2 regions of the Chryseobacterium sp. II3a genome follow, and region 1 is predicted to be linked to the other one. Evidence: riboswitches for the same ligand, from Rfam matches in the RefSeq annotation. Region 1 holds a riboswitch; the other holds the start of a gene.

Region 1 (6,354 bases):
TTTAAATTAATTGTAGTTAATTTGTGCTTTTAATGTCATTTACGAGCTTGGTTGTATTTTAGATTGAAAAAAAATGAAATTTTATTTAAACGACTGTAAATCAATTTATTATTTTTTATTAAAATGAAAGATTTCAGGGTTTTAAAATCTTTTTTCATTCAGAGAATTACTTATTCACAACAGATTGATTGCTATAGTGAATTAATAAGGATTTTTGATTTTAAAATAACCTGTTGTGTTTTATACACTGGCAATACAACAGATAAGTGCTGTTTTGATATTAAGCCTTTCATATTTAATATTTTTTAAATATTTTCTTAAAATGCTAGATGATGTAAAAGTTTTTTTGGATTTTATTGGGTATATGTTTTATTTTATTAAATTTGGATAGAAAAATAATTGCTATTAAAACAACCCATTCTGAAGAAGAACTTATCGTTTTATTAAAAGAAAGAAACGAAAATGGTTTTCATTATCTGTATGACCACTATTCCGGTGCGTTGTATGGTATTGTTCTTCGTATTGTTCAGTCTAAAGAATACACTGAAGAAGTCATTCAGGATGTTTTTGTTAAAATATGGAATTCTATTCATCAATATGATGCCTCTAAAGGAAGGTTTTATACCTGGATGATTAATATTGCCCGCAATACAGCAATTGATTATTTAAAATCTAAAGGATTCCAGAACGAGCTTAAAAACCAATCACTTCCCGATTTCGTATATAACACTACAGAGCTTTCAACGACTAATAACTCATCAGATTATATTGGATTTAACAATGTGCTTGAGAATCTGGAAGTGGACAAGCAAGAACTTATTAATCTTGCTTATTATCAGGGATATACCCAACATGAAATATCCGAAAAACTGAAGATACCGCTGGGAACGGTAAAAACGAAGATGCGGAATGCATTGATGAAATTAAAAGATTTGCTAAAAGATTATCAATAAATTAAATTGAACACTAAAGAATACATATCATCCGGAATTATAGAATCTTATATTCTAGGCCATGCTTCTCCTGAGGAAGCAGGGATTTTGGAGTGTGTGATGAAGAATAATGCTGAAGTAAAAGCTGCTTTTGAAGAGGCACAAATAACTTTGGAACATCTTGCTACAGCTCAGGCTGTAACGCCTCCAAGTGACCTGAAATCTAAAATCTGGAATAAAATTCAACAAGAAGAGTCTCCTATTGTGGAAATAAAACCGCCTCTTTCTATAGAGACTCAGGAAACTAATGATGACAGAGATATCAAACATCCGGAACAGATACAAGGGAAAACAAACTGGAAAGCTTTTGCCGTTGCAGCATCTGCTTTATTCCTTATCAGTATTGCCGGGAATTTGTTTTGGATGAACAGCCAGTCTGCAACAAAGCAAGAAATGACAAAATTGGCAGCAGAAAAACAATCTCAGGATGCTGCTATGGAAAAAATGGATAGAAAACTGGACATGTTCTCCAATCCGGATATGCAAATGGTGATGCTCAAAGGAGTAGAAAAGCACCAGGATGCCAAAGCCATGGTTTTCTGGGATAAAAAAACAAAGAAAGTGTATCTTAATGGTGAAGATCTTCCTAAAGCGCCAACGGGAATGCAATACCAGCTTTGGGCTCTTGAAGATGGAAAACCGGTAAATGCAGGAATGTATACCGAAGATAAAGACAGTAAGACTGCTTTGGCTACCATTTCAAAAGCACAAGCTTTTGCTATTACTCTTGAAAAACAAGGTGGAAGCCCGGTTCCTACTATGGAAAATATGTATGTGATGGGAGGAATCTAAAGGTAATAACAGATTGAATTTGTGAATGTTTTCACGCTTATAATAATTTAAAAATAAAAGCATCCGACTCGGATGCTTTTTGATTTCTATACGGGTGAAACATTTTAAGATGCATATTCTACAGACGCTTCTTTGGCAGCAGCAACCATAGCAATTAATGCTTTTTCCGTTTCTTCCCAATGTCTGGTTTTTAAACCACAATCCGGATTGACCCAAAGCTGATTCGAAGGAATTACATCCTGAGCTTTTTTCAGCAGTTCAATCATTTCTTCCTTGGAAGGAACTCTTGGTGAATGAATGTCATACACACCCGGCCCGATTTCATTAGGATATTTGAAGTCTGCAAAAGCGTGTAAAAGTTCCATTTGAGATCTTGAGCATTCTATTGTAATCACATCAGCATCCATATCTGCAATGTTCTTAATGATATCATTAAATTCTGAATAACACATATGGGTATGGATCTGGGTAGCATCTTCTACTCCACTTGATGAGATCTTAAACGCTTCTACCGCCCATTTCAGGTAGTTTTGCCAGTCTGTTTTTCTCAATGGCAGCCCTTCACGGATAGCCGGTTCATCAATCTGAATAATTCTGATCCCAGCTTTCTCCAGATCCTGAACTTCATCACGGATGGCCAAAGCAATCTGTCTACAAGTCTCGGAACGAGGCTGATCATCCCGTACAAAAGACCATTGTAAAATGGTAACAGGACCTGTCAGCATTCCTTTTACCCATTGATTGGTTTGAGACTGAGCATATTGAGACCAGTATACAGTCATAGGCTCCGGGCGAAAAACATCTCCGAAAATGATTGGTGGTTTTACACAACGGCTACCGTAGCTTTGTACCCAGCCATTTTTAGTGAAAATAAAACCTTTCAGCTGTTCACCGAAGTATTCCACCATATCATTACGTTCATATTCACCATGCACAAGAACATCAATCCCAATATCTTCCTGCCAGCGGATGGTCCTCTGGGTTTCCTCTTTTAATAAAGTATCATATTGTTCTGCTGTCAGTTCTCCTTTTTTGAATTTCGCTCTCCAGCTCCTTACATCAGCAGTTTGTGGGAATGATCCGATCGTAGTGGTTGGAAATAATGGAAGCTGTAATGCTTTTTGCTGCTCTTGTTTACGGATACTGAATGGATTTTTTCTTTGCGAATCCTGTTCTGTGACAGACACTGCTCTTAGTTTTACTTCCTCATTATGAATAAGTGGAGATGTTTTTCTAGCGGAAATAACCTTTTTATTGTCTGCAAAATCCTGGATCATCTGTTGATCTGTTGTTCCTGAAGCTAATTCCTTAAGGGTAACCACTTCTTTTACTTTTTGTTTGGCAAAAGCCAGCCAGTTTTTTATTTCAGGATCAAGATTGGTTTCAAAATCTAAATCGCATGGTGAATGCAGTAAAGAACATGATGGAGCAATGAAAACTCTTTCTGAACCAAGCTTCTCGACTGCTTTTGTAATCAATGACAAAGATTTTTCATAGTCATTTTTCCAAATGTTTCTTCCATCTACCACTCCAAGTGATAGACTCAGATTTTCAGGAATAGAATGAAGAACATCTTCAAGCTGTTCAGGGTTTCTTACCAGGTCAATATGCAGAACATTCACAGGAAGTGAAGCGGCAAAAGACGCATTATTTTTTAAACCTTCAAAATAGGTGGTTACAATAAACTTAAGCTTTGGAAACAATCTTCTAAGTTCAGCATAGACAAAAGTATATACTTCTTTTGCTTTTTCAGTAATGTCTAAAGCTAGGAAAGGTTCATCAAACTGAATCCATTCAGCATCCTGGCTTTGTAGCTTTGATAAGATCTCCATATAAACAGGAAGAAGATGATGGGCAAGATCCAGTTTATCAAATCCTTCTTCTTTTTCCTTTCCTAACAATAAATAGGAAACCAAGCCGATAATCACAGGCTTTGCATTGATTCCCGCCTGTTTTGCACCGGAAAATTCATTGAATATCTTATCTGAAGTAAGTTTGAATTGCTGGTTTTTATAAAATTCAGGAACAATATAATGGTAATTGGTGTCAAACCATTTGGTCATTTCCATAGCGGTGATATCCAATCCGTCTTTCTGATAACCTCTTGCCATGGCAAAATAAAGGTCCAGTTCAGAATTGTTCTTTTTAAGAGCAACTTCATGATAGCGTGTAGGAATAACGCCTACTACAAGGCTCATATCCAATACCTGATCATAATAAGAAAAATCATTACACGGAATAAGATCTATTCCTGCTTCTTTCTGAAGGCTCCAGTTTTGGCTGCAGATAGTTCTGCCTACGGTAAGAAGTTCTTCCAAAACGATTTTACCTGACCAATACTGTTCGCAGGCTTTTTTAAGTTCTCTTTTGCTACCAATACGCGGATAGCCCAGAATGTGAGTTTGCATTTTTACAAATTTTAAATTAAACTTATTTTAAATGCTCTTTTAAAGCTTCAGAATGCTGATTTGGAATAGAATTTTTTGAAATCAATGATATAAGCAGATGGTACAGTTTCATCCGGAGATAAAAATGTACTGCAATATATCATCTGTATGACTCAAAAGCTTCAGACCGCGAAAGCATCGTCCATTCAGTAAAGGCAGGTCTCCTGACTTGTAACAGTTTCCGTCATCCTTCCCGCTTTTTGCAGTGGATATTCAAGGACAGAAACCTTTGGTGTGTTACTTACAGTTGCGCGACAGCTCGTGATTCTCACACGATTCCCTATTAATCTACCTTAAGTAAAACCTTTGCTGTTTGATGAAGATTGTAAAGAACTGATCTTTTAACAAAAATAGCTTTGTAAAAGATTTTAATTTTGTGTAAAATTAATCATACAGAATAAATAATCAACAAAGTGTATGGTATTTGATAAATTAAGCTTTTCACATATTATTTTACAGAATATAATTCTGTAAATTTGGAAGATTATAAATTATAAAAGAATAATATTCTGTGGAACAACTTGATGATAAGGATGTAAAACTGCTTAAACTGCTTCAGAACAATGCAAAACTAACCGTTAAAGAACTTGCTAAGGAAATCAATCTGTCTCCTTCTCCTGTTTTTGAAAGAGTAAAAAGGCTGGAACAGGAAGGTTTTGTGAAGAGATATGCGGCAATTTTGGATGCTGAAAAACTTAATCGTGGGTTTACGGTATTCTGCCAGATTAAATTAAAGATTCATGACCGTTCTGTGGGCTATGATTTTGTAAAAGAAATCCTGGAAATTCCAGAAGTGGCTGAATGCTATAATATTTCTGGGGATTTTGATTTTTTATTGAAAGTTCAGGTTCGGGATATGAAGCATTATCAGGATTTTGTATTCAATAAACTTGGATCTGTAGATTCTATAGGAAGTACACATAGTACCTTTGTGATGGCTGAAGTAAAGAATAATCACGGATTGACTTTATAGAAATGTTTTTATTGAAAATGATGGTATTGAACTAAACCTAACAGGTTTCAAAAATCCGTTAGGTTGTAGGTGCTTAGTATCACATCATAAAAAAGCCGCTCTGAAAAGAGCGGCATACTTTTTTAACTTTTAATGGAGCTGCTGATTAGCAAGTAGAACCACACTCTAATAATTTGATGTGGATTACACCATTAACTACACACTGTGTTTGGCATAAAGCGTTTCCTACAACGGTACCTACACCGCCGATAACACCACCTACTGTAGAACCTACACCGCCGATAACACCACCAACGATAGTACCTACTCCTCCGACAACGCCACCAACAACGCCACCTAGACCTCCTAATAAGTTTCCGATTGGATCAAGTAATCCTTCTCCTGAAATAGATTTTAGTTCGTTTCTGTCTAGTTTTTTGAAATTTTTCATGATTAAAATTTTATATGATTAATACATCACAAATATATGATAAATAATAATAAACTCATATTGTTTTCAAAAAAATAATTAAACAATTTTATTATTTAATATTTCGTTAATATAAATGTATAATAATATGAAAATCATTTTCACTTTGTATCTGTTTGATTTACTAAATTTTAAAAAACATATTTCAAATTTTAAATATTAGAGTTAATATTTTTAAGATAAACGAAGTTTTTTATGGTTAATATTAAAATCTTGTTAAAACCTGGGTTTATTGGGGAAAATCTAAGGGTAAAATGAGAAAAAATGAGGGTGTTATTGACCTGTATTCATCACTTTAGTTAAGAAATGATAAAATTCTCCAAATTTTATGGTAAAAGACCTTTCTATTATTGATAAGAGAAAGCAAAATTCGTATTTTTGTGGACATACTTCTATCAATGTCAATTTTTTCAAATAATATACGCTCACTGAGAGCCAAGAGAAAGCTTTCTCAACAAAATGTAGCTGATGACCTTACCATCTCGCGAGTGAGATATTCTAAATATGAAAACGGAATTTCAGAACCTCCTATTGAGCTTCTAATCAAGATTTCAAAATACTTTCACGTGAGCATAGATCTTTTATTATCTGTAGATCTTCAGAAATATTCAACAGAAGATATGCTGAAACTTCCGGACAATAGAATTGTTCTTCCTGTAGCAGTGGATGACCTTGGAAATG
Region 2 (6,354 bases), on a different contig from region 1:
CCGGTCAGACTGTTCAAATTCCTCAAGCTTTTGAAGGATTTCTTCCTCTTTTTCCTTAGAAATTTTATTGGAATTCCTTTCTGGATCAGGAGTGTTTTTGAGTAAGATAGTGGTTGGAAGGACAATTTGTTTTTGCTGGTAATTCTGTTTTTCAAAGAAGTCAAATTGCTTTTTCAAATCTTTATTTTTACTTTTAATAATCAAAAAATAGATGAATAAAGCAATGATGATTGCAGATAAAATCAAAGTGAAAGTCCAGAAAGATTTTGAATAAGTTTGTTTTTCAAATTCAAGGGTTTTATTTTGATTGGTTTCCACCAGTTTTACAATGTATCGTATTCCTTCTTTTGTATTGTAATCCGTTTTGGTTTTTAAATCATTATAATATTTGTTGTATTGATGATATTTTATATCATCCTGGAGGGCAAAATAAGTACGGGACAATGACTCGTAAATCTTAATCTTTATATTGTTAAAAGGAAGGTCTTCAATTAATAACAATCCTAGTTCCAGTTTTTGAACTGAAGTTTTATAATCCTGCTGTAGGAAATAGTACCGGGAAAGATTTTCATAAGCTAAACTGAGTAAAAATGGTTGGTTTTGCTGTTTTTCAAGGTCAGAAATTACATTTTCTATCAATTTTTTATAATCGGCTAGCTTATTTTGTTTCATTAAATAAGAGGAACGGAAAATATTGTTCTCTGCTGTAATAATTTTATTCTCTTGGTTATCATTGTTGGTATATTGATCACTTTTGTCAAGATTTTTTAATGCATTGGAATAGTCTCTATTAATTCCCAGGTTCAAAGCTTGAAGTTGATAGAGTTTTGCGGTAGTGATTCTTAATTTGGGATCATTGCTTTTCAGAATCTTCTGATCTGATAAAAGATGAGCAATTATCTTTTTAGATTGAGTATACAATCCCAGGTTCTGATATTGGTCTGCAAGATTATAATCCCCAAAGATCTGCATAAAATAAGAGAGCTCCTGACTTTGACCTGGATTTTCTTTCTGAGAAAAACTATTGACTGACTGCATATAATCTCCCTTCATGGCGAAAGCCTGTGAAATAATGTTCTGAAGTACAATCTTATGTTCTATATCCTGATCACCTACTAAAAGTCCCTGAGTATAACTAATACAGTCATCAGGATTTTGATACAGTTTCTGAAATGCTTTGTCAGCAATAATAGTAAAATCAGGACCAGACTGTCCATTGATAATAAGAAAGCATAATGTAAAGATCAGCAGAAATATTCTTCTACTGTTTTTAACCATTTTTCTGAATAACCATTTATTTTTCATGTTCTTCTTAACAACTCGCCTGAAAAGCTGCCTACAAAATAGAATTATTTAAGTATTTGATTATTAATTTTTTAAAGTTTTAATTCTTTCGAAATTCACGAATTGTGAAAGTCTATTTCTTTTGTTTGGGTAAATATAATGTTAATATTGTTTCTGTTGATTCTAAATATTAAATATAATAATATATGAAAAATTTTTACAAAGTGTCAATGAAAATGGTTGTTGCTTATTGTTTTTTAAATATTGGTGCAGCAAAAGCTCAACTTACGGTAATGGGACTCGGGAATTATAACGTAGGGGCAGTGTCTGATAAAGGGATAGTGAGTATGCATACCAGCGGTGGTGGTATATATATGTGGACATCCAATACTGGAATTGTACAGATAGGATCCATCTCAAACGGGTATCCGGCTGCGGGAAAAACTGTCGTTTCTAACGATGGAAATACAATTGCATCATCAATTACGAATGCAGCAACAGGTTTTAATGAAATTTCAATTTATGATGTATTTACCTCAACATGGACAAACAAAGGCGGCCTTGTTCCTACCGGTTGGGACGGAAGTGTAAGCTCCACATGGGGAATATCTCCCAATGGAAACACCATTGTAGGCCTGGGCTGGCTTACTGCAGCAAATGCCCATGCTGTAAAATGGGATCAGACAAACGGAGTGGTAGACCTTGGAAGTATGGTAAGCGGAAGAAGCTCAAGAGCGAATGCTATAAGTGCAGATGGAGCTGTGGTAGTAGGATGGCAGGATGAACCTACAGGAGCCAGAAGTGGTGCAAAGTGGATAGATGGGGTCGAAAGTTTCATTACAGATAACAATGGAAATAACGTAGGAGAAGCGGGAGCTGTTTCTGCAGATGGAAATACCATTATTGGCTCAGCAACCCCAAATCCTTATGTATGGAAAGCAGCAACGGGGGTGACTTATATAACACATCCTAATGCTTCTTTCTCATTCAAAGGAGGGGCGACCGGTGTTTCTGGAGATGGAACAAGGGTTATTGGATTTTACAGGGCATTTGGAGCACCGCCTATGTCGGGAGAAGGCTTTATCTGGACAGAAGCAGATGGCCGTGTTAATCTTAATGATTATGCAACAAGCTTAGGAATTAATACCAATGGAGTAACTATGGGACTTCCTTTGGCGATTTCTCAGGATGGGAAAAAAATAGCAGGAACGGGAATGAATGCTTCGAATCAAATGGTCGCATTTTATCTTGATCTTACAGAATATTTATCAGTGAGTGATGTTTCAAAAGATAAAAATACAATGGGTATTTATCCAAATCCGGTAGCTGATATTTTATATATAAAAGGAACAGGAAATATCGAAAAAGCAGAAATTTATAATATGGTAGGGCAAAAAGTAAGATCGTACACTGCTATGGAACATCAGATTGACGTATCATCTTTGCCAAAAGGGAATTATATAGTACAGCTTTCAGAGAAAGAAGGCAAACAGCAGAATTACAAATTCATTAAGAAGTAAAAGTTAGCAAATTTTAATAATAGTTATACCATGAATGGCTGTTTTCAATAGTGAAAACAGCTGTTTTTTATGAATCATTGAAGAGGGGTGTTGGGAATTTTATCAGAGTATGCCTACGATAAAAGATATAGTTTTAAAGGGGATTACTATAGTTATTTTGTTGATATATATACTTTACTACTTTTCAACTCCTATCTTCTTTGTTTTCAGCTACAACATCCACTTTTTGTCTAATACATTTAAAAAGCTATCTTTGCAAAAATTTTGGTTTCCAGTATATTGGAATGAAAAGGGAATTGGGTGTAACTCCCAAACTGTCCCCGCAACTGTAGATCGCAATACCAATTTCTGTACTCAGCCACTGTATAAAAACGGGAAGGCGCAGAAAGCGAAAGTCAGGAGACCTGCCAGAATAATAATCAAAAAACATATTGCTTTCGGTGGAAAAGTAGAAGGATATGGATATAAAAAGATCTCTGGTACTGTTTCTCTCATCTTATGGCTGCTTTCTTTTCGGACAGGAGAAAGCTGTAGATACTATTTATATATTCGACAGCCAGATGAACAAGGTGAAACAATTTCACCCTGTGAAAACTATTACACCAGAAGAAGCTCAAAAGAATTCAGGCAATCTTTCAGAATTACTTAGATTTCAATCTAACCTTTATATTAAAGAAAATGGGCGTGGTGCCGTTTCTTCACCTTCTTTTAGGGGAACATCAGCTCAGCAGACTGCTTTTGTCTGGAACGGTATTAACATTAACTCTAATTTTTTAGGACAGGGAGATATTAATAATATTGCATTGTTTGGATATGACCAGATTGGAATAAAAGCAGGTGGAGGAAGTATTGTCTACGGATCAGGAGCTATTGGGGGAAGTATTCATCTGAATAATAACCTGGAGTTTAATAAAGGATTCCACGGATCTTTATTTTCAGAGGTAGCATCTTTTGATACCTATAATAACTTTGTAAAGGGTTCTTACAGTAATGATAAATTTAGCTTTAAAGCTTCTGCAAACTATAGTGTAAGTGCTAATGATTATGAGGTGCCGGAATTTGTAGTAGGGAGAACCCCATTTAAAAATATCAATGGAAGGTATTACAATACTACCTTTAATATAGGAACTGCTTATAAAATTACGGATTCTCAGACTATTTCATGGCAAAGCCAGATATTTGACGCTTCTCAGCATTACGCAATTTACGAGGAAAATGGTAACAGGTCGAAGTATAAGGCAAATACTTTGAGAAGTTTGATCTCCTGGGATATCAATAAGGTGAATCTCACTAACAGCTTCAAAGCTGCTTATACGGAAGATAATTACAAATATTTTTCAGATATCCATTCACTTAAATCCAGTGGAGCAGAAGGAAAGAATTATATCTTTAAAAACGATTTTAATTATTTCATCACTCCCAAAATCAATATTAATGTGATTGGAGAGTTTCAGGTGAATAAGGCGGAGGGGTATGAGACAGGGATAGGAAGTGTCAGTCGAAATATAGGATCTTTAGGAGGAATGATAAGATATTTTGTTTCTAAAGATTTACGTTTTGAAGCAGGAATAAAGAAAGATTTTGTTGAAAACATTTCATCCCCAGTTCTGTATTCTTTTTCTGGAAAATGGAATCCTTTATCATGGTATCATATAGGTGCCAGTTTTTCAAGAAACTTCAGATATCCAACTTTTAATGATCTTTATTGGCAGCCTGGAGGAAATCTGAACCTACGTCCTGAGACCTCCTTAAATATTGATATGGATCATGAGTTTAATTTTAGAGATTTTAAGATTACTCTCAGCCCATATTATATGGATATTAAGGATTTTATCAGCTGGCTTCCTACTTCATATAGCTATTGGGTTCCTTTTAATACATATAAATCTGAGTTTTATGGCTTAGAATCGCAGATTACCTGGAATAAAAATTTTGGCAGACATGGCCTGAAGGTTAATACGGGATATACATATTCAAAATCTATTAATAAGGAAACCCAAAAACAGATGATGTATGTTCCTTTACACAAAGCTAGTGGCTCAATAGATTATAAGTTTGATTTCCTTAAAATATATGCTCAAGGGCTTATGAATGGACTTACTTACACTACGGCAGATGAGAAAAGATCTGTGGCACTGGATCCTTATTTTATTTTAAACGCTGGTATTTCTGCGGATATTTTAAAGAAATATACCCTAGGATTCAAAGTGAATAATCTTACAAATACAGTTTACCAGACAGTATATGATTATCCGATGCCAAAAAGAAATTATAGTATTTATGCAACAATTAATTTTTAAATAATATGAAACTGAACAAATTTTTACATCTTCTTTTTGCTTTTACGCTTCTCTTGGGTGTTGTATCTTGTAGTACTGATAATACTGATGAACTTCTACCTAGAATTGATTATAGTAATGGATTCCTGATTGCCAATGAAGGAAAATATGGAACGCCAAATGCAGAAGTAACTTTTGTTACTCCAGATTTAAGTCTTAAGCAGGATAATATTTTTTCATTCAATAATGGTGGAAAATTAGGGGATGTTCTTCAAATGATTACTTTCAATGGAAACAATGCTTATTTATTATTAAACAATTCAAATAAAATTCAGATTGTAAACCGTAATAACTTTAAAGCGACTGGTGAAATTACAAAAGAGTTGAATACACCTCGCTATATGGCATTTGCAAACAATAATATTTATGTAACGAATGATAAATATAATGGAGAAAAATTTGTAAGTGTTTATAAGACTTCAGATAATTCTTTTATCAAAAAAATTCCTTTTACAGAAACTGTTGAAAGAATTGTGGAAGCAGGAAATAATATCTTTGTACAGAATGCTTCATTTGGATATGGAAATAATATCACTATTATTAATACAACAACCAATGAAATTCAGAAGACTTTTCCTGTAAACGGAAATATCAACAAGATTATTTCATATAATCAGAACGTTTATGCTATAGCAGCCGGAACTACAGATTCTTATATCTATCAGATTTCAAATACAGGAGCTATTACAAAAACAACTACTTTAACAGGAATTACTGATGCTAAAAACCTGGAGATTTCAAATGATAAATTCTATTTCAGTTCAGGCAAAAGTGTTTATACTATGGATATGAAATTAGGAACTGTACCTACTTCACCATTGTTTACTGTAGAAGCTAGCTCTGAACAATATTCTGATCTATATGGATTCAGTGTGGTTAAAGATCTTATTTTTACCTCTGATGCAAACGGATTTACGAAGGATAGTAAAATTGTTGTTTACAATACATCTGGAGCTATTATTAAAACATTCTCTGCTGGTATAGCTTCCAATTCAGTATATTGGAACTAAAAATATAATACGCTTTGGCGTACTTAAAATAATTTTTTATTTTTTCATCATTTGTGTTTTTTTCCGGGCGGGTTCTTAGAACCCGCCCGGCTTTGATATATATTGTTCAAAAACATAAAAAAGCTGGATTACTCATCCAGCTTTACTTTTCTATATCGTGAAAATTAGTTTATTTTTAATCCCAGTTTTTCGGCTTCAGCA

The links. Region 1 has a riboswitch for cobalamin ahead of metE (5-methyltetrahydropteroyltriglutamate--homocysteine S-methyltransferase). Riboswitches for the same ligand answer to the same signal wherever they lie in the genome.
Region 2: another riboswitch for cobalamin. It lies ahead of AC3HD6_RS01520 (TonB-dependent receptor plug domain-containing protein); the one in region 1 lies ahead of metE (5-methyltetrahydropteroyltriglutamate--homocysteine S-methyltransferase).

The regions. Positions count from the first base shown of each region.
Region 1 covers NZ_JBYPZJ010000003.1:332,640-338,993, forward strand. Annotated here, with positions in the region: gene AC3HD6_RS10070 (RNA polymerase sigma factor) at 384-953, shown strand; gene AC3HD6_RS10075 (anti-sigma factor) at 960-1,784, shown strand; gene metE (5-methyltetrahydropteroyltriglutamate--homocysteine S-methyltransferase) at 1,889-4,192, opposite strand; cobalamin riboswitch at 4,369-4,554, opposite strand; gene AC3HD6_RS10085 (Lrp/AsnC family transcriptional regulator) at 4,743-5,204, shown strand; gene AC3HD6_RS10090 (bacteriocin-like protein) at 5,350-5,634, opposite strand; gene AC3HD6_RS10095 (XRE family transcriptional regulator) at 6,072-6,354, shown strand, end outside.
Region 2 covers NZ_JBYPZJ010000001.1:314,654-321,007, forward strand. Annotated here, with positions in the region: gene AC3HD6_RS01510 (helix-turn-helix domain-containing protein) at 1-1,305, opposite strand, end outside; gene AC3HD6_RS01515 (T9SS type A sorting domain-containing protein) at 1,491-2,804, shown strand; cobalamin riboswitch at 3,053-3,230, shown strand; gene AC3HD6_RS01520 (TonB-dependent receptor plug domain-containing protein) at 3,263-5,104, shown strand; gene AC3HD6_RS01525 (DUF5074 domain-containing protein) at 5,110-6,153, shown strand; gene AC3HD6_RS01530 (CCA tRNA nucleotidyltransferase) at 6,318-6,354, opposite strand, start outside.